One region of the Alishewanella sp. HL-SH06 genome, then DNA from elsewhere that is predicted to be linked to it. Evidence: predicted binding sites of a transcription regulator. Region 1 holds the regulator's gene; each other region holds the start of a gene.
What was found. Region 1 encodes sigma-54, which starts transcription at its own class of promoters, with help from an activator protein. Its sites were predicted from a motif close to GTTGGCACGNNNNTNGNNT; they were not measured.
Positions count from the first base shown of each region.

Region 2: the regulator sigma-54 is predicted to act here: its motif matches at 4,409-4,427, upstream of ACUJFK_RS06110 (FimV/HubP family polar landmark protein).
Region 3: the regulator sigma-54 is predicted to act here: its motif matches at 2,300-2,318, upstream of ACUJFK_RS16790 (S8 family peptidase).
Region 4: the regulator sigma-54 is predicted to act here: its motif matches at 6,518-6,536, upstream of ACUJFK_RS13235 (LPP20 family lipoprotein).

Region 1 covers NZ_CP199752.1:850,867-858,922, reverse strand. Annotated here, with positions in the region: gene ACUJFK_RS03860 (calcium/sodium antiporter) at 67-1,044, shown strand; gene ACUJFK_RS03855 (KpsF/GutQ family sugar-phosphate isomerase) at 1,053-2,024, shown strand; gene kdsC (3-deoxy-manno-octulosonate-8-phosphatase KdsC) at 2,026-2,580, shown strand; gene lptC (LPS export ABC transporter periplasmic protein LptC) at 2,577-3,131, shown strand; gene lptA (lipopolysaccharide transport periplasmic protein LptA) at 3,121-3,612, shown strand; gene lptB (LPS export ABC transporter ATP-binding protein) at 3,609-4,331, shown strand; gene ACUJFK_RS03830 (RNA polymerase factor sigma-54) at 4,380-5,867, shown strand; gene hpf (ribosome hibernation promoting factor) at 5,893-6,180, shown strand; gene ptsN (PTS IIA-like nitrogen regulatory protein PtsN) at 6,187-6,660, shown strand; gene rapZ (RNase adapter RapZ) at 6,657-7,514, shown strand; gene ACUJFK_RS03810 (HPr family phosphocarrier protein) at 7,504-7,779, shown strand; gene ACUJFK_RS03805 (Na+/H+ antiporter subunit G) at 7,815-8,056, opposite strand, start outside.
Region 2 covers NZ_CP199752.1:1,312,324-1,320,379, reverse strand. Annotated here, with positions in the region: gene accD (acetyl-CoA carboxylase, carboxyltransferase subunit beta) at 1-167, opposite strand, end outside; gene truA (tRNA pseudouridine(38-40) synthase TruA) at 319-1,107, opposite strand; gene ACUJFK_RS06110 (FimV/HubP family polar landmark protein) at 1,159-4,350, opposite strand; gene ACUJFK_RS06105 (aspartate-semialdehyde dehydrogenase) at 4,576-5,595, opposite strand; gene ACUJFK_RS06100 (4-phosphoerythronate dehydrogenase) at 5,609-6,724, opposite strand; gene fabB (beta-ketoacyl-ACP synthase I) at 6,825-8,045, opposite strand.
Region 3 covers NZ_CP199752.1:3,626,015-3,634,070, reverse strand. Annotated here, with positions in the region: gene ACUJFK_RS16790 (S8 family peptidase) at 500-2,254, opposite strand; gene ACUJFK_RS16785 (hypothetical protein) at 2,716-2,919, shown strand; gene ACUJFK_RS16780 (hypothetical protein) at 3,225-3,743, shown strand; gene ACUJFK_RS16775 (hypothetical protein) at 3,795-4,160, opposite strand; gene ACUJFK_RS16770 (malate synthase) at 4,390-4,884, opposite strand; gene ACUJFK_RS16765 (DUF3612 domain-containing protein) at 5,027-6,538, shown strand; gene ppk2 (polyphosphate kinase 2) at 6,572-7,705, shown strand; gene ACUJFK_RS16755 (M13 family metallopeptidase) at 7,802-8,056, shown strand, end outside.
Region 4 covers NZ_CP199752.1:2,871,110-2,879,165, forward strand. Annotated here, with positions in the region: gene flgE (flagellar hook protein FlgE) at 1-872, opposite strand, end outside; gene ACUJFK_RS13190 (hypothetical protein) at 899-988, opposite strand; gene ACUJFK_RS13195 (flagellar hook assembly protein FlgD) at 958-1,584, opposite strand; gene flgC (flagellar basal body rod protein FlgC) at 1,595-2,014, opposite strand; gene flgB (flagellar basal body rod protein FlgB) at 2,017-2,418, opposite strand; gene ACUJFK_RS13210 (CheR family methyltransferase) at 2,482-3,315, opposite strand; gene ACUJFK_RS13215 (chemotaxis protein) at 3,332-4,261, opposite strand; gene flgA (flagellar basal body P-ring formation chaperone FlgA) at 4,388-5,113, shown strand; gene flgM (flagellar biosynthesis anti-sigma factor FlgM) at 5,192-5,509, shown strand; gene flgN (flagellar export chaperone FlgN) at 5,509-5,943, shown strand; gene ACUJFK_RS13235 (LPP20 family lipoprotein) at 5,992-6,453, opposite strand; gene ACUJFK_RS13240 (flagellar assembly protein T N-terminal domain-containing protein) at 6,666-7,802, shown strand; tRNA gene ACUJFK_RS13245 (tRNA-Arg) at 7,903-7,977, shown strand.

The DNA of each region.
Region 1 (8,056 bases):
TTTTTGCATTTAACAGCAAGAAACGGGAAAATACCCTTTTTAACTGTTAAGCAGACAACGGACACCATGATATCACCTTTGTTATTAGCCATTATCTTCGTTATCGTCGGACTCGTATTGCTGATTTGGAGTGCTGACCGTTTCGTATTCGGCGCATCATCTGTTGCCCGCAATAGCGGTGTTTCGCCAATGTTCATCGGATTAACGATTGTTGCGATGGGTTCATCCGCGCCAGAAATGTTGGTCTCGGCAACAGCCGCAGCACAAGGACGACTCGACACCTCGGTTGGTAACGCTTTAGGTTCCAATATCACAAACATCTTAATGGTCATTGGTGTTATTGCCCTATTCAAACCGATTACGGTTGCCTCATTAACCCTGAAGCGCGAATTTCCGTTAATGCTGTTTTTCACCTTTGTTGGATATTATTTTTTATCAGACCATAACTTAACGCGGGCTGAAGGTATTATCTTGCTTATCGCTTTTTTCAGCTTTATCAGTTTGTTGGTGTACTGGGGTAAGCATGCCAGCCCAACCGATCCGCTTATCAGCGAAATTGAATCAGAAATTCCACTACCAACCTCTACTCTAAAGGCGGTGTTTTGGGTTATCGCCGGCTTAGTGTTGTTATTAGCCAGCTCTCAGTTATTGGTTCAGGGTGCAGTCACCATTGCCCGTTATGCTGGAATGAGTGATTTAATCATCGGCTTAACAATTATTGCTATCGGCACCAGTTTGCCCGAACTCGCCGCAAGCGTCATAGGCGTAATAAAAGGCGAAGATGATCTGGCGCTGGGCAATATTATCGGCTCAAACATTTTTAACATTTTAGCCGTGTTAGGCTTAGGCGCAGTGATTGGGCCTTCAACACTCGATATTAATGCCGGTACGCGGGATAGCTACGTGATGATCGCGGCGGCCTTTGCACTGTTATTAATGTCAATACGTATCGGCAAGCAACAACGTATCAATCGATTAGAAGGTGGCTTGCTTTTAAGCGGCTTTATTGGCTACCAATATTTGTTATTTACTCATTTGGCGTAAACTTGGTTATGACCACAAAGACTTTCCGTGAACAGGCTTTAGCGGTATTACGCATCGAAGCCGAAGCCGTTCGACAACTCGAACAATATCTTAATGATGATTTTGAGCGCGCTTGTCAGCTGGTACTCGATAATAAAGGTAAAGTTATCGTCAGCGGTATTGGTAAATCTGGCCACATTGCCAACAAAATAGCGGCAACCCTCGCCTCTACAGGCTCTCCGGCTTTTTTTGTGCATCCAGGCGAAGCGAGCCATGGTGATTTGGGCATGTTATCAAAAGACGATATCGTTATCGCCATCTCCAATTCTGGTGAAACAGCAGAATTACTGACCATAGTGCCAATTATCAAACGCATGGGTATTCCACTGATCGCCATGACCGGGAAAGCAGATTCTACGTTAGCGCGCTTGGCCGATATTCACTTATGTGTAGCTGTACCTCAAGAAGCTTGCCCACTTGGCCTAGCGCCCACCGCCAGCACCACGGCGACACTGGCGATGGGTGATGCCTTGGCTGTCGCGGTGTTAGATATTAGAGGCTTTTCAGCCGATGATTTTGCGTTATCACATCCCGGTGGCAGCCTTGGTCGCAAGTTATTGTTGCGATTAGAAGATTTAATGCATAAAGAGAATTTGGTGCCTATCGTACCGCAAGAGGCCAGCATTAAAGATGCCTTATTAGAGATTTCACGCAAAGGGCTCGGCATGACCACCGTGGTCGATGCACAAGGTCGCTTAGCTGGGCTTTTTACAGACGGTGATTTACGACGTATTCTTGATCAACGTATTGATATACACAGCACCTCTATTGCCAAGGTGATGACGGTCAATTGCATTACGGTTAAAGCAGAAATGCTTGCCGCAGAAGCGTTAAATATTATGCAGCAACGAAAAATTAATGGCCTGATCATTGTTAACGAGCAGCGCGAGCCAATCGGCGCCATGAATATGCACGACTTACTGCGAGCAGGAGTAATGTAACATGGACTTATATCGCCAGTTGTACCAAGCTATCAGTGATACTAACGCCAGCCGCGCGGCAGATATTAAATTACTTATCTGTGATGTCGATGGCGTATTTTCGGATGGGCGCATTTACTTAGGTAATCAAGGTGAAGAGCTAAAAGCCTTTCATACCCGGGATGGCTATGGCATTAAAGCACTGCGCCAAGCTGGCATAGAAGTAGCCGTGATCACAGGGCGACAATCGGCCATTGTGGAGCAGCGTATGAAATCGCTAACTGTGCCCTATATTTATCAAGGGCAAGAAAATAAAACAGCTGCATTTCAAGCGCTGCTCGCTGAACTGCAATTAGATGCCAGCCAAGTCGCTTATATCGGTGATGATTTGGCCGATTGGCAAGTCATGCAACATTGTGGCTTAGCCGTCGCGGTAAAAGATGCACATCCTTATTTGCGAAAGCATGCCCATTTAGCCACGTCATTACCTGGCGGCTTTGGTGCAGTGCGCGAATTATGCGATCTGTTACTGATTGCGCAACAGCGATTTTTACAATTTGATGGCAGCAGCTCATGAGAAAGTTTTTTGTGCTCATCGTCATGTTACTCGTGATAGTCGCGGGCTACCTGTGGTTGAATCCCAGCGTTGAGCAAGTGGATCTGCAAGTGGATCGAGAATTTCAACCGGATTACATTGCTGAAAATGTTACCTTGCGCATCTACGACAATGAGGGCTATATTGCCGATCACGTGCAGGCGCTGAAATTAGAGCATTTTGAACAGCTCGGCTTTACGCAGTTTGATCAACCGCGCTATACCCTGTTTAATAAAGCACATCAGCCTGCTTGGGAAATCAGTAGCTTACAAGGTGTCTGGTTTCCTGAAGATAAGATTATTTTGGAAAACCAAGTGGTTTTGCAAAACAAACAAACCCTAGGTTTAGTAGAACGCGTTGAAACGGCCTCATTACAACTGATGTTGCCTGAAAAAAGTATTCATACGCATGAAATCGTTCAGATCACCGGCGCCGGTTTTTTCATTAAAGGGCAAGGTATGCATGTCGATTTAACAAAAGAAACCATACAATTGCAAAAGCATTTAGAGACGGTATATTTCAATGAAAATTAATAGCTTAATGATTGTTTTGGCCTTTTTTTCTGCCGTTAGTTTGGCCGCCGAACCGGATCATAAACAGCCCATCTCGGTCGATGCAGATAAAACCTTAGCCTCATTAATTGACAGCATTGCCAGTTATGCCGATAACGTTGTCGTACGTCAGGGGTCCATGTTGATCAAAGCAGACAAACTTGAAGTCGACGCCAGTGCTGGTAAAGGTAAAGAGGTGTTTATTACAACAGGCTCACCGGCGACCTATTCACAAACACTGCAAGGTGATCGTCCTGTAACCGCTCAAGCGAATGAGATCCGATTTGACCGTGCCAGCCGAATTTTAACGTTATCGGGTAATGCCGAAGTGATGCAAAGCGGTAGCTTAGTACGCGGTGCCGTGATCCGTTACAACATTGAATTACAACAATTAAGTGCTGAAGGTGAGCAAAATCGTCGCGTTACCACGATTTTCACCCCAGAAAACAAGGACAATCCATGAAGTTAGTGGTCTCGCACCTCGCCAAAAGCTATAAAAGCCGGCAGGTAGTGAAAGATGTCAGCTTAGAGGTCAATGCAGGGCAAATCGTCGGTTTATTAGGCCCTAACGGTGCAGGTAAAACAACAACCTTTTACATGATTGTTGGCTTAGTTCCCTCGGATAAAGGCACCATTACCCTCAACGAGCAAGATATTACTTTTGCTCCGATCCACCAACGTGCCCGCGCCGGCATTGGTTATTTACCGCAAGAAAGCTCGATTTTTCGTAAATTGACTGTGCATGAAAACTTATTGGCCATTTTGCAAACCCGCAAAGATTTAAGCACGCAACGCCGCGCTGAAATTGCCGATGATTTATTAGAAGAATTTCATATCGGCCATATCCGCAACAGTTTAGGGATGGCGTTATCTGGTGGCGAGCGTCGTCGGGTTGAGATCGCGCGGGCACTAGCCGCTGATCCCGCTTTTATTTTATTAGACGAACCATTTGCTGGGGTTGACCCGATTTCAGTACTTGATATCAAAAAAATCATTCAACACCTCAGCCAACGTGGCATTGGTGTTCTCATTACTGACCATAATGTGCGTGAAACGTTAGATGTTTGTGAAATCGCTTATATTGTCAGTCATGGCGAACTGATTGCAGCCGGTTCTCCGCAAGATGTTCTAGCAAATCAGCAGGTGCGTGATGTATACCTAGGTGAGCAATTCAGGCTATAGTAAAGAAGATAGAACGCAACTGCGCATTCAGGAGAGAATTACAGGTACATGAAGCCCTCTTTGCAACTCCGCCTAGGACAACAGCTTACCATGACGCCACAACTGCAACAGGCGATACGCCTATTACAGTTGTCCACCATTGAGCTACAGCAAGAAATACAGGAAGCGTTAGACGCGAACCCGTTACTCGAAGGCGATGATGATTTCGAACGTCAGCCAGATGAGGTTGATCACAGTCTTGGCAATATCAATCGCGATACCCTTGACGATCCACGCAACAAAAACTCAGAGCAAAAAGACGCAGCCGATCGCGATACCAGCGATGATCTGAATAAACAAAACATCCAAGAAGATTTACCGCTAGATAATAACTGGGATGACTTAGTCAGTGCCGCCCCTGTTAGCAGTGGCAACATGCCTGATGACGATATGGTGTATCAGGGTGAAACCAGCGATACCCTGCAAGATTATTTACGTTGGCAAATGCAACTCACGCCCTTTTCTGAAATCGACCGGGCTATTGCTGAGATCATTATTGAAGCCATCGATGACAATGGTTTTTTAAGTATCAGCTGCGAAGAAATACTCGACTCACTGCAATCTAACGAGGTCGAGGCCGACGAAGTTGAAGCCGTGATTAAACGCATTCAATTATTTGATCCGGTCGGGGTTGGCGCGCGCTCGGTGCAAGAGTGTTTACTGGTGCAGTTACGGCAGTTTGAGCCAACTACCCCCTATTTAAATGATGCAAAACTCATTATTAGCAACTATACCGAATTTTTAGCGAATAGAGACTTTCGTTCTTTGATGCGCGTGACTAAACTCAAAGAAGAAGAGTTAAAGGAAGTCATGCAGTTGATCCACAGTTTAAATCCACGGCCTGGTGCTGATGTGATTAAACAAGAGCAGCAATATGTTATTCCTGATGTCACGGTGACAAAAGTAAAAGGTCGCTGGCAAGTCGAATTAAACGCTGACGCTATGCCCAAAATACGGATCAATCAGCAATATGCGGCGATGAGCAAAACCGCTAAAAATACCGCTGATACGCAATTTATTCGTTCGCACTTGCAAGAAGCTAAATGGTTTTTAAAGAGCTTAGAAAGCCGAAACGATACTTTACTCAAAGTAGCCAATTGCATTGTGCAGCAACAACAAGCCTTTTTTGAGCATGGTGAAGAAGCCATGAAACCGATGGTATTGAATGATGTTGCAGAAATGGTCGGTATGCATGAGTCGACTATCTCACGCGTCACCACTCATAAATATATGCATACACCACGTGGAATTTTTGAACTTAAGTTCTTTTTCTCCAGTCATGTTAGTACAGAGAGTGGTGGTGAATGTTCTTCCACTGCCATTCGTGCTTTTATTAAAAAATTGGTGGCGGCAGAAAATCCGGCAAAACCGCTAAGTGACAGTAAAATGGCGGAAATTTTGTTAGAACAAGGGATAAACGTGGCTAGGCGAACTATCGCTAAATACCGCGAATCGTTGTTTATTCCGCCGTCAAATCAACGAAAGACCCTGCTGTAAGTGTCTTAACTAAAAGGAAGAGTCTATGCAAATCAATTTAACAGGCCGTCACGTCGAAATTACCGAAGCCTTAAAAGATTATGTCGAGAATAAATTTGCTAAGCTAGAGCGTCATTTCGAGAACATTAATAATGTACATGTCATCTTAAACGTGGAAAAATTACAACAGATTGCCGAAGCTAAAATCCATCTCACCGGTGGCGAAGTGTTTGCGGTGTCTGAGAACGAAAACATGTATGCTGCGATTGACCAGTTAATAGACAAACTCGATCGGCAGGTCATTAAACACAAAGAAAAACTGTCACGACACTAAGACATTATTATGAATTTAAACGCAATGTTAGCGGAGAACTGCACGAAAAGTGCAGTTCTATTTAACAGTAAAAAACGTATCCTCGAATATATCGCCGAACTGGCTCACCAGCAGCTTCCCGAACTATCTGAATACACCATTCTTGAAGCCTTAATGACCCGTGAAAAACTCGGTTCAACCGGCATCGGTGGCGGTATCGCCATTCCTCACGGCAAACTTGACTGCGTAACTCAACCGATTTTGGTGTTTGTGGTCAGTAAAGACCCTATCGCGTTTGATGCGATAGATAACCAAGCCGTCGATATTTTTTGCGCTATTTTAATACCTACTGAGCAATGCCAAACGCACCTAAGTACGTTATCCGGTATTGCCAAATTGTTGAGTCAGAAAGACTTAACCAAAAAAATCCGCCATGTCGAGTCAGATGAACAACTGTATCAGCTACTACTCGACTATAGCCAAAAAACAGGTGAGTCATGAAACTACTCGTCGTCAGTGGTCGCTCAGGCTCTGGCAAATCGGTTGCTCTGAGAGTCATGGAAGATCTCGGCTATTACTGCGTCGACAATCTCCCGGTTAATCTATTACCGACTCTGGCAACTGCAGTAATGGGCCAATATGAACGCGTTGCCGTGAGTATTGATGTACGTAACTTACCGAGCGATCCCGATGAGTTATCAGACATTTTGTCATATCTGCCGCGCAAGCTGGAACTGACGATTTTATATTTGGATGCGGATCACACCACGCTAATTAAGCGCTTTAGCGAAACGCGTCGCTTGCATCCGCTATCCCATCAAGCGATGTCGCTCGATGAAGCCATTTCACGTGAACAACAGTTATTAGATCCTATCTCTAGCCGCGCCGATTTATATATCGATACCACTGAGCTGAATGTGCATCAGTTGGCCGAGCAATTACGTGAGCGGATCTTAGGCCAAAAGACCGGCCGTTTAGTGATACTCTTTGAGTCCTTTGGTTTTAAATATGGTATTCCAAAGGATGCCGATTTTGTGTTCGATGCGCGGTTTTTACCCAACCCACATTGGGAGCCGGATCTGAAACCGCTCACAGGTTTAGATCAGCCAGTTAAAGATTACCTCGCCTCACAAGACGTGGTGGCAAAATATACGTGGCAGATCAATACCTTTATTGCCAGCTGGTTACCCCATCTCGAGCGTAACAATCGCAGCTACTTAACGATAGCGATTGGTTGCACCGGTGGCCAGCATCGTTCAGTGTATATCGCACAAAGCCTAGCCGAAACCTATCGCAGCCAGCGCGAAGATGTACAAATTCGCCATCGGGAATTAGTCAGACATCATGGCCGATAAGTTAGCTGCAACAGTCACGATTATTAATGCCCTAGGCCTACACGCACGTGCCGCCACCAAGCTAGTGCAGTTAAGCCAGCAATTTGATGCCAAAGTAGAATTAGTGCAAGAAGATGGTAAAACAGCAGATGCCGGCAGCGTACTGGCCTTGCTGATGATGGCCAGTAGTAAAGGTAAAACCCTTACAGTGACCACCGAAGGCCCTGACGCTGCTGAAGCATTAGACGCGATTACTTTATTAATTAATACCGGTTTTGGCGAATAGCGTAAAGCTTGTGCTTTACGCTATTGTTAGGTTTTTTAGGGTAAATTCGACTTAATATGCGAGCGGCTGCTGTTTTGTAATTGCCCTCGCTTCAGTTCTTGCTCACCTGTAGTACGCGCAATCGCCTCAGTCTGATGATGCAGGGCAGCTTTAATGAGCATATGTGCACTGATTGGCGCGGTGATTAATAAGAAGATAGTAATCAACAATTCATGCACGCTGATCTCACCGGGTGCCGCACTAAAAAATAACATCGAACCTAACAAAATACCGCCCA
Region 2 (8,056 bases), 460 kb from region 1:
GATACACGCATATGGTGATCGCATTTAGGACAGACACCTAGATTGCGGTCTAGATCCGCTTTATACAGCACCGCATCGCAAGAAGTACATTTAGTCCAGACACCTTCTGGAATATTGCGGCGACCAGAAGACGATGTCCTAGGTAGAATCTTTTCTAACCAACTCATAGAGGTTTCCTAATCTGTCATAGTCGATAACACAGGGCTAACGACGGAAAAATACGTAAAAAACACTGATATAGCGTAAATGCCGCTATTAAAACACATATTGAGTACTGTCGAATACAGAAAACTGGTCTTAGTAGTCAGTGCTATCTGCCTAGGTAGCCGGTAAAAACAGCGGCCCTAGTGCCACTTTCGGGATCGCAAACTGCTCAGGGTAATCGACTTCGACTAAATACAAACCACCCGGCTTCGCCGTTGCAGCAGCAAGATTACGATCTTTACTGGCTAACAATTCAGCTAACCAGCTTACAGGGCGGCGGCCCATACCAATTTCCAGTAAACTGCCGGTAATATTACGCACCATATGATGTAAAAAGGCATTGGCTTTAATGTCTATGACAATGAAATCGCCTATTCGTGCGATTCGCAGATGATGCACATTTCGAAACGGCGTATTTGATTGGCACTGCATAGCGCGAAAAGCGCTAAAATCTTGTTCGCCCAGCAAGGCAGGTGCCGCTTGCTGCATTAAGGCTATATCAAGATCTTGATGGTAATGACTCAAACCCGCCCGTAAAATGGCCGGTCGATATTTATGATTATAGATGACATAACGATAACGACGCGCCGTTGCGCTAAAACGGGCATGAAAATCATCAGGAACCTCTTTGGCCCAGCGCACAGCAATTTGATCAGGCAGCTGAGCATTTGTACCCATCACCCAAGCTTTCATATCGCGATCAGCACTGCAATCAAAATGCACGACTTGACCGGTTGCATGCACACCGGCATCGGTGCGACCGGCACAAAATAATTCAATCGGCTGATTAGCCACCTTGGCTAATGCCTGTTCCACTTCTTGTTGCACGCTGTTGACTTCGCGCTGACGCTGCCAGCCATAAAAGCTGGCACCATCATACTCAATACCTAACGCAATTCGCATCACTGGCCCTCTGTTAACTGCGCGGATTATAGCGCAGCTAACCGATTATACCTACTCTGCTCTGAGCGCTTTCACTTCTGCTTTTATGTGTTCAGGCGCGTTGGAAGTGAGAATTTCTCCAATCAGCAGTTCTGCACTTTCGGCTTCATCCATTTCTAAGTAAGCGCGAATCAAATCCAGTTTGCCGGCAAAACCTTCATCTTCTTTATCAACGTCCATCTTAGTATGTTCGCCAATAATACCGGCATAATCCTCTAAGCCGACATCCACATTTAATTGATTGAAACGCTGCTCATCTTCATCAGCATGCTCCATGGCAGATAACAAATTATCAATTTCAACAAAGTCATCATCTGAAATGGCCGGCTCATCGCTGATCTCCGCGGCTGTAGATTCGGCATTAGAAATAGCGAAAGCATCGTTGGCCTGCTCAACATCGTTGTCTGCCTGGGTAACGTTTTCATCTACCGCTAACTCATTTAATAACGAATCGAACTGACTGTCTTCCAGCTCGGTTAGGTTAAATTCCTCTGGGCTCAGTTCTGGGATAGCATCTTCGTCTTCGTTTTCACTCTGCTCAGCTAAGGCAGCAGCTAATTCTTGATCGCTAAATTCTGCAGCAGACTCATTGGTTAATTGCTCAATTTGCTCGGCAAGCTGGCTAAACTCATCGTCATCCGCAGTATCGTCTGACATGGCTAATTCAGGATAGCTGTCCAGTACTTTACTGGGGTTTTCTACAGACAGTGCCGCTTCTGAAGGGCGCGTGACTGAATTATCCTCATCTGAAGCTAAGTCCAGTAATAATTCTGCATCGCCTTCTGGCTCGGCATCACTGTCTAAAGCGACATCAGGGAAATGCTCTGACGATTCCGCTGTTAGAGCATTCTCAACCGCCTCTTCGTCAGCCGATGTATCTGGTCGGGTTAGCTCTGCCGCAGCATCATCAGTGTCCGTTGTGACAGCATCATTAAGCGCTGCAGCTTCAGAGTGTTCTGCCAACTCATCGGCAGTCGCGTCATCAGGTTCAGTTAATAAGTTCGTAAGATCATGGCTAAACTCGTCTTCTGCCGTTAACGTCTGGGCAATATCAGACTCAGCGTCTTCGTTCAGCAAATCGGCAATCTGTTGCACGGATGTTGCGTGCTCTGAGGCTTTTCGAGCAGCGCTGCTTTCGCTGCTATCAGAAGCGGTCTGCTCATTCAGCTGCTCGTCGATAGCAGGTAACGCGATGTCTTCAGCTAGGCTTAGTTCGTCACTCAACCGCTTAGCAGCGGCAAGCTCGGGCTCATCATCAATTAACGCTTCACCTGCTGCCAGTTCGGTTTCTTCCGGCAGCTCAAACTCAGTCACTAAATCATCATCAGCCGCCGCTTGGTCAGTAATAATGTCATCAACACCGCCTTGTGCAGTGGTGTCGATTAAATCCATGTCATCAAGCGCTTCAAGGGTGAGTTCATCGACATCCGCCTCACGAACCTCAGGGGCTGTCGCTTGCGATTGCTCCGCTGCCGCTTGCTCTAAGATATCGTCAAGCTCGGCATTCAATTGCTCTTCATCTGCAGATAAGTTGTCTGCATCTTCCGCTTCAATCGATTCTGCAGCCAATTGCTCGGCAAAGTCATCTAAATCAGAATTATCAAAACGGGCTTCTGTGGCTAATAAACGTTCGCGCTCATTATCTAACAGTAACTCGTCAATATCATCAGCATCGAGTTCGTCTGTTGCGGCATCGACTGCCTCGTCAGCAGACCTATCCAGCACATCGTCGTTAAGCTCTGCGGCTTCTTCAAGCTCATCATTATTTGTCGGCACGGGCGTAGCGTAGGGCTCATCATCCGGCAGCTCAACTTCAATTTCTTCAATATGATCGTTAACATCATCTGCAGTCTCGCGCTCTGGCGCAATAGGTTCTGCTGCTAGCTTGGCTGTTTCTGCCTCACTCGGATCCGCTAACTCAATAACATCATCATCGTCATCAGCCATTAATAAGGCCGATAAATCCGTATCCGACAAAATATTATCCGGGTCGAAATCTAATTCTTCCACGCCTTCTAATTGAATATCGTGCTCTTCCCGAACCGGCGTTACCGGATCTAAGGCGTCGTCATCAACATCTAAACGATCATCATCCATGCCATCTAACATGTCCGTGCGCAGTGGATCCGGCTCAACTAACTCGTTAATTAAAATATCGTCACTGAAATCCGGTAATGTATCATCTTCAAGGCTATCATCTAGGGCACTGACTGCACTTGGGCTGACTTCATCAAAATCGTTTTTAAACAGATCGTCATCCATATCGAGCAGGCTTTCGTCAAAATCCTGACTATTGTCGATAGGTGGCACCGGTGATTTATAGCCTGCCGAGGTCTGTGGCTCTTTGATCGCATTCGCTACCGCTTCTTCGGTTTGCCGCCCACGCCGTTTAACCCAAGCAATAAAGCCCATCAATAACAAAATAGCGGGTAACGACGCAGCAAGCGCCCACGTAATCGGATTGTTGAGCCAATTGGAGGCTTCTGCTTCTGCAGCTGCGGCGGCTGCAAGTTGCGCGGCTTCCTCCGCTTCGCGTCGGGCTTGTTGCTCGGCCAAAATTTGCTGCTGTTGTTGTAGTAGTTGGTTAAGCTGCTGTTGTAACAAGCTGTCTTCCGCTAATTGCGCTTTTAAGCCTTCAAGCTCTTGTTCCACTCGCCCTAACGAACCACGTAATTGCTGGTTTTCCAGTGCTATACCTTCAATTAATTGAATGGAGTCTTGATATTGATCTTTTAGAGCGTTCAGCTCTGCAGCGGTTTGTTGCTGCACGACATTAGGTTTATTAGCTTCTTCGCGTGCTTTGGCGCGGGCAGCAGCATCACGCGCGACTTTTTTCGCCCACTCAGCATCATCGCTATCGGCTTTACGTCGAGCGACTTCGGGATCAACCAAACGAATCTCACGCAACTCAGGGACAATTAAAATGGCACCAGGCCGTAAATGATTGAAGTTGGCGTCATTAAACGCACCAGGGTTTTTCATGAAAAGTGCGTACATCACTTGGAATGTCGTCACACTGTCGCTAGGTTTGACTTGCTCGGCGATACGCCACAAAGTGTCGCTGGGTGTTAAAGGGCCAAATTGCTTTTGCAATAGCACACTATCCGCGTTTTTCGGGCCACGGATCTGCGTCGGCGCAGACTGAGCCAGCACCATCGACGAAAAATTGACTAACAGCAAAAGTAAAATTATACGAACAGGCATCAGGATTCCTTAGCCGAGCACCTAGACTCACGTTAAAGCAAAATCATATGATAGTGTTATGCAAGCAGTGTTCCATTATTACTGCTGCTGACTCAACAAATATAATGCAGTTAGCCTCGGCTTACCAGTAAATAGCAACAAGCTCTGTTGTTTACCGCTATAAATAACGCAGAGCGCCCTAAGGCGCTCTGCGATTTGTGACTCAATTAACCCGCCAAAACGGTATTACAAATAATCACGAATTAAGTGCTCAGCAATTTGAATACTATTGGTGGCAGCACCTTTGCGAATATTATCTGCCACAACCCACAAGTTTATGCCATTTTCATGGGTAATATCTTGCCGTATACGCCCAACAAACACCTCATCTTTGCCTGTTGCGTTACTCACCTGCGTTGGAAAATCAGCGTTATTTTCAAATAACACCACGCCTGGGGCATTCGCTAAGAGCACTTTAACTTGCTCAACGGTAATCGGCATCCGCGTTTCTATGTGGACCGCCTCAGCGTGACCAAAAAACACCGGCACACGTACCGCTGTTGCATTAACACCAATGCTGTTATCACCCAGAATTTTTTGCGTTTCCCAATGCATTTTCATTTCTTCTTTGGTGTAACCGTTATCCATGAACACATCAATTTGCGGGATCACGTTAAAAGCGATCTGCCGAGCGAAATGGCCCCCTTCTTCTAAAGGCCGACCATTTAATAACTGCGCTGTTTCTTGGGCTAAGGCTTCAACTGCCGCTTGGCCAGCACCGCTTACCGATTGATAAGTCGCCACATTAATACGGCTGATCCCCACGGCATCATGAATGGGCTTTAAAGCGACCAACATTTGGATCGTAGAGCAGTTTGGGTTAGCAATAATATTACGATTACGATAATCTGCAATGGCTTCTGGGTTAACTTCGGGCACTACTAACGGAATATCCGCTTCGTATCGATAGTGTGAGGTGTTATCAATCACCACACAGCCTGCATCTGCGGCTTTTGGAGCATAAATAGCTGACACGCTACCACCGGCTGAAAACAAACCAATTTGAGCTTGACTCCAGTCAAAAGTATCCGCATCTAACACGGTAATTTTTTTGCCTTTAAAGGTAACAGTGCCACCGGCAGAGCGGCTGCTAGCCAAGGGAAATAGCTGGGCAACAGGGAAATCGCGCTGCTCTAATATTTCAATTAAATGTTGGCCTACCAAGCCCGTCGCGCCTAAGACTGCGACATTATATTGTGACGCCATCTGATGCATCCTCTTAAATCTGACTATTAAAGCCCAATTGGCCAAGCCAGGCCGGTAAGGCCTGACCGACAAGCTGCAGCGCGCTGTATTCGCGCCGTGCGGGATATGACTTTCTTAGCCAGTCAAACCCATGTTGTTGCAGGTGTTGCCGCAATAAAGCGTCATCACGCCGCACATCATATAACATTCTTGCGACACTTTGGACATCCGGAAGCCCAAAATTAGCAGAAATTTGTAATTTTTCTACAGCAGGCCGAGGTAACAAGGCCGCTAATGCGATTTCTGGCGTGACTCCCAGTAACTCACAACAGCGTTGATACAGCATTTCAGTGCCGCGCGCTTTACCTTCAACACTGTGGCCAGCAATATGCGCGGTTGCGATATCACAGTAAGGCAATAACGCTTGTAGGATATCAGGTTCTTGCTCCCATACATCGAGGACTAAAGGGCGACGATGCTGTTGCTGCGCCGCTAATAACGCTTGGTTATCAATAACCCCGCCGCGAGAGGCGTTAATCAAGGCACACTGCGGTTTTAAACTGGCTAGCGTGGCATCATTAAACAGGTGCCACGTAGCATTGGGCCCTTGTTTTTGCATGGGGGTATGCAGGCTAACAATGTCGGCTTGCTGACAGAGTGTTGTAAAGTCGGTGTGTGGAAAATCCGGCTCTTGCGCTGCACGTATTGGGTCACAAAGTAAAACTGGGATCCCTAAAGCATTTAACGCCCGCGCTAAGCGCCCACCGATATTGCCTACGCCAACAATACCGACCGTTTTGTCGGTTAACTGCCATTGATAACGCTCGGCTAAACACCACATACTGCTGAGCACATATTCCACTACCGACTGTGCATTACAACCCGGCGCAGCACTAAACGTAATATTTTGACGCTGTAAGTAAGCCTGATCAATATGATCTGTGCCAATCGTCGCGGTCCCCACAAAACGCAACTGCTGATTGTCGGCGAGTAACGCAGGCCCTATTGGCGTGACTGAACGCACTAACAATATATCTGCCTGACTCAGTTGTGCAGCTGTTACCTTGCGCCCATCAAAGGTTGTAACCTCGCCTAACTGCGAAAAAAACTCATGCACTAACGGCATATTTTCATCAGCATAAATCTGCATTCATCAGCACTCCACTGGTTTTGACGTTAAGTGTAACAAAATTACACGGCTAACAAAGCAAAAGGCGCCATCAAGGCGCCTTTTAAATCAAACTATTAGCTTATTTTGCGTCGTTATAACGCTGTAACACTAAGGTTGCATTCGTGCCACCGAAACCAAAACTGTTCGACATCACCGTATTTAATACTGCATCTCGTGTTTCAGTCACGATATCTAAACCTTTGGCCGCATCATCTAATTCACCAATGTTGATCGATGGGGCAATAAAGTTATGCTGTAGCATCAGCATAGAATAAATGGCTTCGTGCACACCGGCAGCGCCTAAAGCATGGCCTGTCATGGCTTTAGTTGCACTAATAGCAGGCGTTTTACCGGCAAAGACTTCTTGGATCGCCCCTAACTCTTTGACATCTCCGACTGGAGTACTGGTGCCGTGAGTATTCACATAATCAATGGGTGCGCTAACATCTTGCATCGCCATCTGCATACAACGAATGGCGCCTTCACCACTGGGGGCAACCATGTCATAGCCATCTGAAGTGGCACCATAGCCGACGATTTCAGCATATATGGTCGCGCCACGCGCTAGCGCATGTTCTAATTCTTCAACCACCACAATACCGCCGCCGCCGCTGATCACAAAACCATCACGGTTAGCATCGTAAGTGCGCGACGCAAGTTCTGGCGTATCATTGTAACGAGAGGATAAGGCGCCCATGGCATCGAATTCCATCGCCAGTGTCCAATGCACTTCTTCACCACCACCGGCAAACACGATATCTTGTTTACCCAGTTGGATCAGCTCCATGGCATGGCCAATACAGTGCGCGCTGGTAGCACAAGCTGAACTGATGGAATAGTTAACGCCTTTAATTTTAAATGGCGTAGCTAAACAGGCTGAACAGGTACTCGACATGGTTTTAGGGACAGCATAAGGGCCAACACGCTTAACGCCTTTTTCACGTAATATATCCGCCGCTTCAACCTGTGTTTTAGAAGAAGCACCGCCAGAGCCGACGACTAAGCCGACGCGTGGATCTGAGATTTGCTCTAAACTTAAACCGGCATCTTCCATCGCTTCTTGCATGGCAATGTAAGAATATGCTGCAGCATCGCCCATAAAACGCATCGCTTTGCGGTCAATCAGGGTGGCAGGATCCAATTTAATGTCGCCCCACACTTGTGAGCGTAATCCCAGTGTAGCAAACTCTTCCGCCCGGCTAATGCCAGACTTGCCCGCTTTTAACGCGGCTAATACTTCTGCTTTATTGTTACCAATACTGGATACAATACCTAAACCGGTGATTACGGCTCTTTTCATTCTGTCTCCTA
Region 3 (8,056 bases), 1.2 Mb from region 1:
AACTCTTAAATGATAATGTAAATAATAAAGCAAAAAGCGTACCAAATCTTAAGTCATTGATAGTTATAGCTTAGGGTTTTAACTTTTAAAGTGACTGTAAAAATTGTTGACGATTTTCATCAATGTCAGCCGGCAAATAAAACTGTTGCTGACACACTTTTTACAATAAAACGGTTATCAAACTCCTATTTTTAGAGTATTTGAAGTTATTCGCAACGCTCGTTTGTCTGCAAAATAGTTAATATATAACCAGCCTATCTTATATTTTGTTGCATTATTATATTAGATACAATGTGTTAGCTTTGGTTAGCAGGAACAGCCCACAATAAAAAGCCGATTACCACTAACTGGATCATTTGTTATTTTCACCATCAGTATTTTTACGTTTGCGCTAGCAAAAAATAGACTAGGTTAAATGTAAAGCTTGGCAACTCGCATGTTTCATGCAATGCAAGCTGCCAAACTGACGTTAAGTAACGTTATGCACGTTTACTAACACTTAAGGATTATAGCTCACATTCAACGTTACGCCACTAAAAGTACTATAGGCACGAATGCTGATGTGCCACGTTGTCGCGGCGGGGTTGCTGATACTGCAGGTTTCATTGTTTCCCTGTAAATAAGGGCGACAATCAAAGCTGCTGGTGGTTGGCCGCGCGCCGCGTCTGACGTACAGATCGGCATCTCCTGTTCCGCCAGCGATGCTGGCAGTAAAATTCTGCATGCCGGCCGGTATGTTAATGGTGTAATGCAACCAGTTATTGCGACTAGCAGACAGATTGGGCAGCGTATTGCTACTGCCTGTGGCGCCTGATCCTGAGCCTGTTGCGGCAAGCACTGCGGCATTGGCATCAACTAAGCCGACACCACAACCAGAGCAGCTTGCAGGGAAACTACGGGCTGAGGTTTTCAGAATATCTTCAATTTGATCCGGGGTAGCGTTCGGTTTGGCTTGCTTGATTAACGCAGCAATACCGGCGACATGCGGTGCGGCCATCGATGTGCCTTGGCTGTACCCATAGCTGTCATTGGCGGGTGTCGTTGAACCGCTGTTGTAAGTAGATAATACGCCACTTGGATCATTGGAAGAAGACATCGCGCCACCCGGTGCGGCGACATCAACACTGCTACCGGTATTAGAATAATACGCACGACCACCCTGGCGGTTTGTTGAGGCAACGTTGACTACACCAGTGCAATTACCTGGATTAAAGTTATTGGCATTACCATTGTCATTGCCTGCGGCAACCACTATTACTGTACCGCGGCTGCGCGCTTGATTAATGGCATTTTGGGTAGTGCTATTACAGCTACCTGAACCACCCAAGCTCATGTTAATGACGCTGGCAGGGTTGGCATTGGCGGGTACGCCAGACACTGAGCCCCCTGATGCCCAGATAATGCCGTCTGCGATATCGGAGGTGTAGCCACCACACTTACCTAAGACTCTAACCGGCACCACTTTAGCGTTAAAGGCTACACCGGCAACGCCAGTATTATTATTACTGACTGCGGCTACAGTACCGGCAACATGGGTGCCATGCCAACTGGACGCTCTAAACGACGTTGGTTGACCACCGCCACACTCGCCGACATTCGTCCAATCACCCGGATCGCGGGCATCGCTGTCGCGGGCATTACCATCGTTACCAATAAAGGCATCAGAGATCATGTCATAGCCTGGTAACAGGTTGGCATTTAAATCGACATGAGGCCGATAGCCGGTATCCAGTACCGCAACCACCACGCCTTGGCCTGTTGCCTTGTCCCAAGCCGCTGGCGCTCGGATGCCGCCGGTGTTTTCATAATAATGCCATTGGTTCGCATATTGGGTGTCATTAGGTGCAAGGGTCGGTTGCAGTAACATGTCTTCTTCGACCAGTTCTACATCATCATCTTGGGACAATTGATTGAGTAATGTCTCCGTTTCCGCGGCGGATAAGCGGCGCTCGGCACTGAACACCGCGTGTTTTTCTAAGGCCGTTTCGCGCACAAATTTTATTTTTTCACCTGCGCGTTGACTAAAGCGCTCGGCTTTCGCTTGCATCCGTTCGGCTTTGCGTTGCTGAGCCATGGTGGCTGGTAGGCTCTGTAGCATAGTATCGGTGTTGGTTTCTTTATATTTGATGATCACGCGGGTAACAGGACCAGTTGAAGTGTCGTTATCCTGATTTGCAATCGCTGCGGTGTTGAATAATGCACCGGGTAAACAAAGCACGGCTATTGCCGTTAATTTAAACTTCTGAGTAAGCATGGTATGACCTTTTTTATAATGTTGTTATTACCTGGATGTAAGGTGATGCGAAATGAATGACAACTTCGCAACACCGCTATTATTAATAGGACAAACTTGGCGTAGCTGTAAATCAGCAAAATCTGTATAAAATGAGCTGCTTATGTAGCTATAGCGGTATGCGGCCCCAAAAAAGGTCTTTTTTAAGCATAATAAAAAAAGGAACAAGTCATAAGCTACGCCTGCCCAATCGGAACTGTAAATATTTTGTAACAATGGAGTTTTATTCTAAATAGTTATAGATTTCTCATTTGGAGAGCAAATTGAATCTAAAGAAGGCACAATTACAGCAACATCAACTAGTTATTTGGTATTAGCAGATAAAGAGTACTATGTTGATTTGCACTGGACAGCTTAGTTTGATGCGCCATACTCAACAGCATAGTGGTGAGGTTAAGCGTATATGCCTGATGAACATAAGAATGAAATTGTACCTATCCTCTATGAATGCGGTATCGCGAGAATATGTCCACGCTGAGTATTGGCACAACACCATAGTGGTCAATACCGGCGATATTTCTGCGGTCAATTTTGATTTAAGCATGTTAAAAAAACAGCGTTTATATAAACAGGGCTATAGCACTGCGATGGCGATTGTAACGAAAAAACTTCCAAAATTTTTCTGAGCGAGCGGTTAAACAGCTCGATCAAAATGAAATTAAATTACATTTTTATTAATTTTCGTATTGCTTGAATAATGGGCAACCTAAATGTCACTTAGTTTTATTTGTTGTGGCATGCCTTTATTATATTGATTTTATTGGTTTATATTTTTCATGGTGAAAAGGTCTTTAGATTTTCTATTATAGATTAATTTAATTAATCTATTCATTCATTTCTTCTCGTTTGTCGGAATTACCATAATCTTGTAATTTTATTACGTGCCCAGCGATAGTGGCACATCAAATTAATTTTGCAGGAGAGACCAGACATGACTATTTCAACTCGTAAATTTATTACCCGTATGGCGGTGGTACTGTTGTCGTCAAGTCCATTGCTCGCTTCTGCCGCGAGCACAGGCTACAAGATGGCTTTAATTGATAATGCACCTGGCGCTGAATATATTCAGGCAGGTCAGTACGACAAGGCCATTGCTTCCGCCCAAGCGCCGTCGCAGGCTGATGCTGAGTCGTTTTATGGCCAGGTTAGCTTATGTGTCGCTTATAGCCGGATGAACGAATTAGCCTTAGCTGCCACAGCGTGTGACAACGCCGTATTTCGTGCCGCAACCTTAAAAGCGGTTACGGGTTCAGCTAAACGTGAAATGCGCGCTTTAGCATTGAACAACCGCGGTGTGATTAAGTTATTATCGGGTGACAAAGTGGCGGCATTACAAGACTTTATGCTGGCAGTGCGTTTAAACGATTCCGCTTTAACCGCGGCTAACTTAGAGCGTTTAACCTTCAGTATCAATGAAGGTCAAGAAATTGCAATGCAAACTGCTGAATAGCTTGTGTTTGCAATCAAAAACGCCTGGCTCAATGTCAGGCGTTTTTTTTGGTTATGACCAGCCATATAAAATTAAGAAAGTGGCGTAATGTTGCGCAGTGTTTTTTTGTAATAAAGTGGATTGCCCTTGTTCCCACATCGCCTCTTGTAACTGTGCTTTACTCAGCGATAAAAAAGCCTGGTTCAGTTCAATCGAAGCACTGCCGTCTGATTGTGGCAGCACTTGGCGTAAATCGAACGGTTCTAAAGTGCCGGTAAAATCATGACTTCCCTCAGTAGTCTCAGGTGTATTAGTTGTTTTATTTACTGAGTCGGGCAAGGCTTTAACTGGGCTTGCTAAAGCAGAACTGGGGATGGCTGCTTCAGTTGCGCTCGCGGTTGTTGGTGCTGGTAAATGTTCTGGCACTGGCAGCGCCATAATTTATCCTATCCACTTTCCCGCCTGAAAGGCACTGAATAGAGCGATTAATGCAAGCAATACCCAAAGCAGTGTTTTACGCATAGTCATCTCGCAAAGTTGCCAATTTAAAAAATAATTGTTTTTTTAATAGCAGTGCTGGCGGGGCTGGTCAATTTTTGGAATCGGCTGCTTGAAGCTAGAAACACGCAGCGCAGCAATTTGCTGCGCTTTTGGTCATGATGTGGCGTTAAATTTGGTAAGTACTGCCATCTTTGGCGGTGAAGCTTTTATCACCACGGCAACGACAACTGACTTGCCGGCCGGTGATCATGCTAAACCAATGACATACCGGATCGGTGGTTTGTAATTGAATATCATCAATACCCGCTAGGTCACGCTGACCTTGGCTGCCACTTTTATTCAAGATCAACTCAACATGGCGACCTTGGTTTTGCAGCAACAACGACTCAGGTGCTTCACGGTGACCATTTAAGCCAATAAATTGCGCCGGATCCGCTAGACCACTGGTGCTGCCATCTACGAAAAAGGCCAGCAACTGTTGGTAATATACGACATAGCTGGCTACGGCCTTGTGCGAACCCTGAGCCAAAGGGAAGGTTTTATCCAAAAAGCCTTTAGAGTAATCCATGATCTGTTTTACATGGCTGTCGTTCAGTTGCGTGATCATCGTAATATCGTGATCGATTTGTATCGACTGTGTTGAAGTGGCTAACGTCGTCATAATTATTTCCTCATCGGGTACGAAGTGTGGAGCCTCTGATAAGGCTTTTATTGCAGATAGTTTTGCTATCGCTTGAAAAACAGTCTAGATTAAATTTAAGCATAATTTCACAATAAAAATTTCACAGTGTAAATTTTACAAAATGAAAATAAATAAAAGCTTGATCCGCAAATCACATTTCTTGGGCACTAAAATTAGAAACCTGAGAAAACGCAATAACTTAACGATAGAAGATCTGTCGACACGTTGTGTGCGTGTTAATCCTGAGTCGGCGCCATCGGTATCCTATTTATCGATGATCGAGCGTGGTAAGCGGGTGCCGAGTATCGAAATGCTCGAAGTTATCGCGCAGGTTTTTCAAAAAGACTTAGATTGGTTTTTAGACGGTGAGGCTGAAGAGCAAGATTTAGTGCTGCCCAAGACCGCAAAAGGTGGCCTCAATGGTATGCCATTAGAGCCGAGCTTTTTATTCAGCCCCGATATTTTGCAAATTGCTATCCCGGAAATGTTGTCACAAACGGGCACCAGTGGTCGGCAGTTTGCGCAACTGTTGATTCGGGCGCATCAGGAGCATCACCAGAATCATTTTCCGGAATTAGAGCGTGCCGCCGAAGAGGTAGGGCAAAAACGTCTACCTTTATCTGTCGATGAGCTCATGGCGATTGTGCAGCAGTTAGGCTTAAAAATTCAGTGGTTTGATGAAGTACCACGCGAGCTCGTTGATGAATTAGGTGTGAAATCTAATAATATTGGTACTTCCTTTTTTATACCGCCCAATAGCTTACATTTAAATCGTATTTTGCAGCAGTGGCCTACTCGCTTAAAGTATGAATTAGCTGTGCACATTGGCCATGCCGTTTTACATAACAAAGATGGCGTAAAAAACGCGATGGCGGTAGGCGGGGCGCATGATGATGTGTTTGCCGATAGTAGCACTATGGCACCGCAAGATATTTTGCATGCGTGGCGTGACTTTGAATCGAGCTTTTTTGCTGGCGCCTTGTTGTGTCCAAAGCAAGCGTTTCGGCAATTATTAGAGCGGCGTGGTTATGAAATTGCCAGTCATTTACAGGCAGAAGTGTCGGCTTCGGTGGCGATGCGCCGCATGACCGCGGTGTCACCTTATCCGCATTGGCATTACTTTGATGCTTACAGCCCCGGTAAATTAAAGGCGGTGTATCGCGGTAATGGCATCCCTCTGCCTTGGGGCAATATGCGCCAAGTGGTCGACCCTTGCCAGCATTGGGCCGTGTTTCGCATGTTTGAGGTTAAAGACAGTGGCAGTTCGGCGCAATTATCGCTGTTAGATGTGCAAGGTGAGCCACGGATCTATTGTTGCGAATCGACCAAGGTACAAGACTTAGCCGGCAATCAGCATGTGTTGTGTGCTGGCATTGATCTCAACCCCGCGCTTAATGCGCAAGGGCTGGATGCTGCGGCCTTAGCACAAGATATGAAAGCGCGGTGTCAGCAGTATGGCGGTGCGGCCGTGGTACCGCAGTCGATCCAGACCACATTAAAGCGAGTGGCAAACATTTTAAATATCAATTGGGTTAGCCGTAGCATGAGCAAGCCCGCACAGTTAATCTGTGCCAGAGGAGGTAGTTGCCCTCGCTCTCCAAGTTGCTATCAATGCCCTGCGCTCACGAAATAAAGCGCAACGTTATGCAGAAACAAAGGATTTAGCATGAGCAAAAAACCACAGATGGCCGCAACGCCACCCCCTAAAAAAGTACAACCAGATGCCACAGCCGCAGCCCAGCATGACGTGTTTGCCGAGCAAGTAGAACAAAGGCTCACCGCCAGCCAGCAAGCAAAAGCCGTGGCGATAGAAGATATTATTGCCGCACAAGCTGCCGGTGATATGGACAAATTGTCTGAGCATTTACTGGCGATGTTAGAAGGGGTCTCGCCGGACGATTTAGCTGAATTAAGCAAAGCCTTGAATCGTGGAGAATCAATCTTAAGTGAAAAACGCCGTGAAAAAGCCGATACCGAATTAACCTCCAATTGGCGCGAAGGCGGTTATCCTTATGTCAATCGCTTAAATCGTAAAACCTATGAAAAGCAAAAATATCATTTACAAGTCGAATTACTGAAGTTGCAGCGTTGGGTGAAAGAAACCGGGCAGCGGGTGGTGATTTTATTTGAAGGGCGCGATGCGGCAGGGAAAGGCGGCGCCATTAAACGCTTTATGGAACATTTAAATCCACGTGGTGCTCGCGTTGTGGCGTTAGACAAGCCCAGTGAGGCAGAACAAGGCCAATGGTATTTTCAACGTTATGTGGCTGAGTTGCCAACAAAGGGTGAAATCGTGTTATTTGACCGCTCTTGGTATAACCGTGCAGGCGTTGAGCATGTTATGGGGTTTTGCAGCAATGATGAGTATCAAGAATTTATGATACAAGCGCCCGAGTTCGAACGGCATTTAGTGCGCAGTGGTATTCATTTAATAAAGTTATGGTTTTCGGTCAGTCAAGACGAGCAACGGCGTCGTTTTACCGAGCGTGAAGCGCATCCGCTCAAGCAGTGGAAACTGAGCCCGGTCGATCTTGCCTCGTTAGACAAATGGCATGAGTACACCCATGCAAAAGAAGCCATGTTTGCCAACACTGACACGTCCTACGCCCCTTGGTCAGTCATAAAGTCAGATTGTAAAAAACGGGCACGGCTTAATGCGTTGCGTTATGTATTGCAATGCTTGCCGTATCATAATCGCAATGCCGAAGTGGCTTGTGCGCCTGATCCGCTATTAGTGGGGCGGGCCAGTGTGATTTTCGAACTGGGAGAGCATGCGATGTCGACTGAGCCATCGGTTTAATACCTTGTTACAACTTAGTCATTGGCGCAAATTGGCAACACTGAACATAGCGCGTAAGATGATGCGCACAACCTCCAAGTAGAACAGGATATAAGAATGAAAAAATATACACTCGTTGCTGGCGCCGTTGCGCTAGCATTAGGTTTAACGGCTTGTAGTAAAGAACCGACAACGCCAGAAACCACGACACAAAGCCAAGTTGCCGCAGCACCTTTAGTGTCTGGTATTGATCAACAAAACTTTGATGAAAACGTCGCTTTTAGCCAAGACTTTTTCTTAGCGGTTAATGGTAAATGGTTAGCCGAAACTCCGATCCCTGCAGATAAAGCAACTTATGGTTCTTTTCACGTA
Region 4 (8,056 bases), 1.9 Mb from region 1:
GTACCTGCTTCATCGCGAAAACGGATACCAAAATCACCCACGGTTCCAAAATTAGCACCATTATTTAACAAGCCATTTAAATCAAGAGGCGAAATGGTAATATCTTCAAAGTCACCTGGATTTTCACCTGGTGTTCCATCTGACTTAAAAACTAATTGTGAGGTAGCCGAGGGAACAAGAGTTCCATTGAATGTGGTATACACATCCCAGGTATTATTCGCCAAAGGTGCTGTTCTTACAAAATACACACTGAGTATATGTGCCTGACCTAAGCTATCATAAATCGTTGTTGAGGTGGTGCTGTTATAACTGGCTCGGTCAGTTGGCTCAAACGTTGTAATGGTTGGTGGCAATGAACGTGCGTCTAAGTTCATACTAACAAACACATCACGTGTGGCACTGGGCGCACCTGCAGTAGTGGGGATCTGAATTGGCCCAGTTGTACTTAAACTGACAGAGCTAGTTGTACCTGAATCGGAATCCACAGGGTAACCTTGCAAAAAGGCACCATTGTTGTTCACTAAAAAGTTATTTGCATCGAGCTTAAACGCACCGGACCGGGTGTAAGCATAATCTCGAGAGCCCACTTCAGAGGCAGTCACAAAAAAACCGTCTCCCGTCACCGCTAAATCTAATGAGTTATTAGTGAACAATAACGACCCTTGTTGAAACTGCTGTGCAACTGATGATGTTCTGACCCCATCACCCACTTTAGTTCTACCGGCTTGAAATACCGAAGATGCATAAACATCGGCAAATTCAGCTCGAGACTCTTTAAAACCTGTAGTATTAACGTTAGCGATGTTATTTGCTGTGGTATCTAAATCTTTTTGTGCAGCGGCGATACCGCTTAATGCAATATTAAAACTCATATGTTACCTCACCTTAAGCGGTCGTATTAACCATAAGAAACTTCTAACACATCGGCCAATTTCACTGCCCCGATGCCTAATAAATTCAGTGTAATGCCGTTACCGTTGTTGCCCATACTGACACTGGATACAGGGGTATATACACTTGTACTGGGGCATTTTCCGTTTTGCCTCTGGCGCTAACTTCAACACTGATGTTATAAAGCCCAGCGGCAACGGTTTCACCCGCTTGGTTCGTACCATCCCAAGCAAACTCATTTTTACCCAATTGCGGTTGATCAACGTTAAATGTAGAAACTAACTCACCGTTGGGTTTAGTGATAATCACTTTCATGTTATCAGCTGGTTGTTCAAGGTTTATTTGGCCACGCGAGAGCGACTCACCGGTGAAAACCAATTGTTCAGATTGTGTCAGCACGCTACGCCCTACTAGTGATGAGGCTTGCAAGGCTTGATTGGACGACATGCTTTGCGCCAAGCTACTGAAATTATCATTAAGCTTGGTGATACCATCGGCCATGGTAAAGTTAGTCATCTGTGCGATCATTTGATCATTTTCTACCGGCTTGGTCGGGTCTTGATAAGCTAACTGCTGAGTTAACAAAGCAAAAAAATCTGACTGCGTTAAAGCGCCATTGTTTTTATCGGCAACTTTTTTCTCAGTATCCCAGTACATCCCTTCTAGCGCAGAATTTGTATTAATGGTTGTCATGCGTTACTCCTTAACCCTGACCTAACCGTAAGGTGCGCATTAACATTTGTTTTGCGGCATCTGCGGTTTGTACATTGGTTTCATAGGCTCGAGACGCTGAAATCATATTCGCCATTTCTTCCATAATGTTGACATTAGGCTTGTAAACATAGCCATTTTCATCCGCCAACGGATGATTGGGCGCATATTCCACATTCGGTGGTGCGTCAGACTCGACAATTCCCAGCACTTTAACGCCAGAGCCGGCATCTTGTTGCCGCTGCGCTTGCGCAAACTCGGTGGCAAACACCGGGTGACGACCACGGTAAACCTGATCGATACTACTGCTCACGCTGTTCGCATTGGCAATGTTACTGGCTGTGGTATTCATTCTTACTGACTGGGCGGTCATGCCAGAGCCAGCAATATCAAACACTTTAAATAAGCTCATAATTACTGTCCTGTGCCTGTAAGGGCTTTTTTCAAGCCACTGATCCGACTATTCAAAAATTGTAGGCTGGTCTGGTATTCGATGGCATTTTGCATCATGGCATTACGTTCGCGGTTCATGTCCACGCTGTTACCATCACCGGTATCAGTTTGTTCTGGATTACGAAACTTCACTTCGTGCCGGGTTGCAGTAGAAATGGCGAAATGCCCATCATGCGTCCGCTGCATGGAACGGCTTTGCCGAGATTGGGCGTTCACCAGCGCTTGCTGAAAATCGATGTCTTTAGCTTTATAGCCAGGAGTGTCAGCGTTAGCGACGTTTTCTGACAGCACTTGCGCACGACGATCTCGAACCAGCAACGCTTGTTCGTGCATGCCAAAGGCTTTGTCTAAACTGATTGCCATTTTTTTGCCACCTCATGTTGTAACCTTAGTTTGAGGAAGCAAAAAGCAGGCCAAGATGCAGAGTTAAGATTTCTTGCGGTAAATAATGCCCGGATTACAACGCAGCATGTCAAAGTCTTCATTCATGGTTGACAATGACTCTGAGGCCCCGAGGATTAAGTAACCTTTACTATTTAATGACTGAGCAAACTGTTTGATTATTTTCGCTTTCACTTCAGGAGAAAAGTAAATCAATACGTTGCGACAGAATATGATGTCGAATTTCCCTAGCAGAGTATAACTGTCTAGCAGGTTAAGATGCCGAAAAGTCACTTTTTTACGCACGTTATCTTTAACGCGCATCATGCCATTAGAGGTATCTTCAAAAAACCGCGTGCGTCGCTCAGGTGATAAACCACGCGCTAAAGCTAAGCCGTCGTACTCGGCTCTGGCGCAATGCTCCAGCATTGTATTGGATATATCAGTACCTAAAATATTCACCCCACCAGGAAAGGCATTTGGCCGACTTTGCTGAAACTCTAGCGCGGTCATTGAAATAGAATATGGCTCTTGACCCGATGAGCTAGCCGCTGACCAAATTTTGACGCTGCGGCAAGTTTTTTCCAGCTCCGGCAATAATTGATTCTTTAGTAGCTCGTATGGGTAGTTGTCACGAAACCATAAGGTTTCATTGGTGGTCATAGCGTCAATCACGGCTGAGCGTAACTGCCGTTCAAACGGACTCATGGTTTTGGCAACCAGTTCAGATAAACTGCCATGGCTAAAACGTTGCATTAAGGGGGTTAAACGGCTTTTAACCAAATATTGCTTATTGTCACCCAGCACGATGCCGCACTGTTGCTCGAGAAAATCCCGAAATTGCCGATATTCCGATTCTTGTAACTGCTTATTCTGCACGCATAACCCTTACCAATTATTCAACGTGGAGCCATTTTTGCACTGCTTGTGCTAACTCGTCGGGATTAAACTTTGCAATAAAATCCTCAGCCCCCACTTTTTGTACCATTTGCTGATTAAACACGCCACTTAACGAGGTATGTAAAATCACATGTAACTGTCGCAGTTTCACATCAGCTTTCACCGCCGCTGTTAGGGTATAGCCATCCATATCCGGCATTTCGATATCAGAGATCAGTAAACCCACTTTTTCTGTGATCGAATGTTGGCATTGTTCACTTAATTGTTGTAGGTAGGTCAGCGCTTCGCGGCCATTTTTGACCAAGTGCATTTTTACACCCAAAGGTTCTAGCGCCCGTTTCACCTGATTACGGGCCACAGTAGAATCATCAGCAATTAAAATGACTCGATCGCCTAAATCAGTTGCAATGCTTTTCGACACCGTTTCATCGTGGATCATTGTCGGTGAGGGTGAAATCTCTTCGAGAATTTTTTCAACATCCAAGATCTCAATTAATTCTTTATCCAGCTCGGTAACAGCCGTTAAATAGCTTTGCTTACCACCAGTGCCTTTTGGCGGAGGCATGATGGTTTCCCAGTTGGTATTAACTATGCGCTCAACTGAACTAACTAAAAAGCCCTGCACCGAGCGGTTATACTCAGAAATAATAATGAACGCAGTGGAAAGATCTTGAATTTCTCGCCCGCCGATAGCCAAGCTTAAATCAATGACCGATATGGTTTGGCCACGAATGTGCGCAATACCACGCACAAACTTGTTGCGTTTGGGCATGCTGGTTAAACGCGGACATTGCAATACCTCACGCACTTTAAACACGTTAATACCATAACGCTGGCGTCCAGCAAGCTTAAACAGCAGCAACTCTAATCGATTCTGACCCACAAGTTGGGTGCGCTGGTTGACGGAATCTAGAATACTGGACATCTGGGTTTCCTTACTTCAGCCTTTAGGCGTGATATTTGCATGACTAGTTCAACTGTCAGAAAATCGGCGTCAATACATGATTCAGGTATGTTATAGCCCTTTGTTAGTTAAGCATAGACAAACCCTATGAAAAAGTATGAAAATTTTCGTCATATTACTGCTTTAATTACCTTACTGTGCTTAAGTTTAACGCTTAATGCTTCGGCTTTTGCCGAGCAAAATACCTCAGCAAGCTATAACCCTGAACAATTAACGACCCTGACAGAAAATTGGTTAAAAGACACCTTAGCCAGCGAACTGTCAACAGATACTGAGATAAGCGTGACCCCTTTGGATACTCGGATTGGTGATAAAGAATGTGCTAATGCCCTGCAATTTAGTTTACCGGCAAACTACAATCCACGCCAAACCACCGTGCAATTAAGCTGTGACAGCCCTGTCGCTTGGCAGTTGTTTATATCAGCTAAGATCACCGAGTATCTTGATTTAGTGGTGATGCGGCAAAATATTTCTCCAGGAACGGTTATCACGGCCGATATGCTCGAAATTGAGCGCCGGGAGCGACGCTTAGTTCGGGGTAATATTGTGCAGCAACCGGCTGAGATTATTGGTAGTAAAAATAAACGCAGTCTGAGTGTTGGTCAAATTATCAACCTTCAAGATCTTTGTCTTGTATGCCGGGGTGATATTGTTACAATAGAAATTAATAACAGCGGTTTATCTGTTACTGCCACTGGCGTGGTTCAGCAAGACGGTACCCTAGGTGCTATAGTTACCGTGAGAAACCAGCAATCTGGGCGCAGTATTCAAGCAGAGGTTGTTGGGGTTAATCAAGTTCAAGTGAAATTTTAGAAAATAAACCTAAAGTTTTCTTTGTAGCGGCCGTTAACCTAAGCATAAGGACTAAAGTTTAGGTGAAGAGGTTCTATTATGGCGATTAATATTAATAACTTGCAAAATACTCCGCAGGTTAAAACAGATAAAAACGATCAACTGGTGCAGCGCCAACAAACTACTGTGCAGCAAAATGCCGGTAGTCAGGCAATGCAAAAGCAAGATTCGGTTTCTATTACACCGCAAGCTCAGCAATTTTCTAAATTGCAAGAAAAGGCCAGTAACAGTAGCGGTATCGATCAAGAGAAAGTCGATAAGATTAAACAGGCTATTGCTGAAGGCAAATACAAAATTAACGTTGAGCAGTTAGCTAAGCGTATCATGCAATTTGAGGGCGATTTATTCGACCGCTAATGAATACAGCACAAAGCGCCACCCTCACCTGCCTGAACCAACAACAAGCGCATTTATCTGCGCTTTTGTTGTTGCTAGAACATGAACTTAAAGCGGTTACTGAACGTGATGTACCGCGTTTAAACAACATCATCGAACAAAAAAATACCTTATTGCTACAAATTGAACAAACCGATAAGGCACTTAGCCAATCTGAAGACCTGGCTGAGCAACGCAAACAATCTTGGTTTGATGAGCGTATTGCTGTTTTGGATGATTTATTGGCGCAGTGCAAACAACAAACTGCCGTTAACCAGCAGGTTTTAGAACACAGCCAGTTAACGCTAGGTCGATTAAAGCATGAGATTTTATCGGCGAATGGTAAGACCGGCTTAACCTACACCAACAAAGGCAAACCGGCTGTAGATAGTAAAGGCAGTGGCGTAAAAGCCTGATCCAACCTTACGTATTAAGCAATTATCCGCGCTTAATAGGCCTAGCCATCACCACAAATAACGCACACTGCGAATACTTTGCTTCGGCTCGGTATGCTGCAAGGTTGCATATACTTCGGCAAAATCCAGCGATAGCTCGGTAATATAGGTATCTTCAACCGCATAGGTTTTCACTACCCGCGCACCGCGGATCACACCTTGCACTGACGCTTCTAGCACATCGTTTTGCGCGACCATGGCACTTAAGGTGTTTTTGCTGTCAATTCTTTGACCATAAACCCGCTCAGCTAATTCTCGATAAGCTTCTAATTTGGAAGCACGCATCGCCATTAACATACGCTGGCTGTCACTCGCACCCGGTTGTGCTGATATTGGCGCAGCACCCAGCGCCGTTATCACCGGGAAAGCCAGTGGCGTTTCTTGTTGATATTCAATATGTCTATCAGCCAATTGGCCACAAGCTGCTGTTAATGTTGTAAGGATCACAACTACGCTTAAGCTCTTAATCATAATAACCCATCCTGTCACGGCAGCGGGCGCTGCCTAAGCCAACGCTTTTCTGATATCAAAACTTAAGCAAAATTCACGCCAGTCATCACAAAAAACCAGCTCGGCACATTATTTGCTTGTACAGTAGCAATAGATACGTTGTAACGCCGGTGCTAAGCAAACTACCCGATAGGCGTTTACACCTAATCAATACATTCAGACGATGGCAGACTATGAGAATACGCATTCTATCCACCCTCTTGTTCGGGCTTGCCGCTTTAAGCCAAAGTAATTCACTCTACGCCAACTGGTATGAAGCCACCGGGCAAGCCAGTATTGAACGTGGCGATTTAGATAGCGCGCGTCGAGCGGCCATTGAAGATGCACTGCAACGCGCCACCTTATTTGCAGGGGCAAAATTAGAAAGCCACCAACAGGTAGTGCAAGGGATCTTGCAACATCACTCGGTTACGCTTAGCACTAGCGCGGAGCTGCGACAAGTACAGCTACTGTCAGAAACGCACAGCCAACAACAGGTGTTTATTACGCTAAAAGCCCATATCTTGCCGATGGCCAAAAGCTGTTCGGCTAATTTTCGAAACCCATTATTGGTTACCCAAGTGCATTTAGATGCGCGGCAAGACGCCATTTATGGCCAGTTGTTTGAACTAGGTGAACACAGTACACGACAACTGTCGCGCCACTTGCGTGACTTTGGCCCAAGCCTAGCATTACAAGTGCGTGACGAACCCATCGCGCAATCTCAATTAACCGCCAATGTTGCCGATCAGTTTTTTGCAGAGGGCCAACAATTTATTTTATTCGCTACTATTCAGGATTTATCACTTGGCGCTAAAACCAGTAAATTTTGGCAAAGCAGCCAACGAGAACGCTTCTTTACTTTAGAAGTGACCTTGTTTGATACCTATGAGCGACGAGTGCATTACCAACAAGAATACCGCACCAGTAGTTTTTGGCCAGTTCAAGATAACACCACACCCAATAGCCACAGTGTGGCATTTTGGCGCATGCCCTATGGCCAAAAAATTGATCAAGTGCTTCGTACCGTGGCGCAAGATATTCAAGAACAAACCCAATGCCAGCCGTTGCTTGCACAAATCCGCCAAGTAAAACAACAGCATATTCAGATCGGCTTAGGCAGCAGCCATGGTTTAAAAGTGGGTGATCAGGTTAATTTAATTCAAGTTCAGCGCGATCCGCAGCAAGCCGAACTGCGGCGTTTACTTGATAGCCCCGTGCAACTCACGATTACCGATATTACCCCAGAAGGCGCATGGGCCGCCTCGCCGAGCCAACAATTGCTCAATCATATTCAACCGGGTGATATTGTTAGCTTTCAAAGCCGATAGCCTTTATCAAGGCCGCTTTCTGAGTTATGAAACAACAGCGTAAGCGGTCGCAAGGTAATATTCACTTCAAGGTCTTATTCTGCTAGACTCTGCGCCCTGTTGCCTCATAGTTAAATGGATATAACGGCCCCCTCCTAAGGGGCAGTTGCAGGTTCGATTCCTGCTGGGGCAGCCATTTCAGCGTTCACGGAAGATCGCGAAGTCTCGTTAAAGCTCGATAAACCCCAATAAAATAAGGCTTTTACTTGATTTTA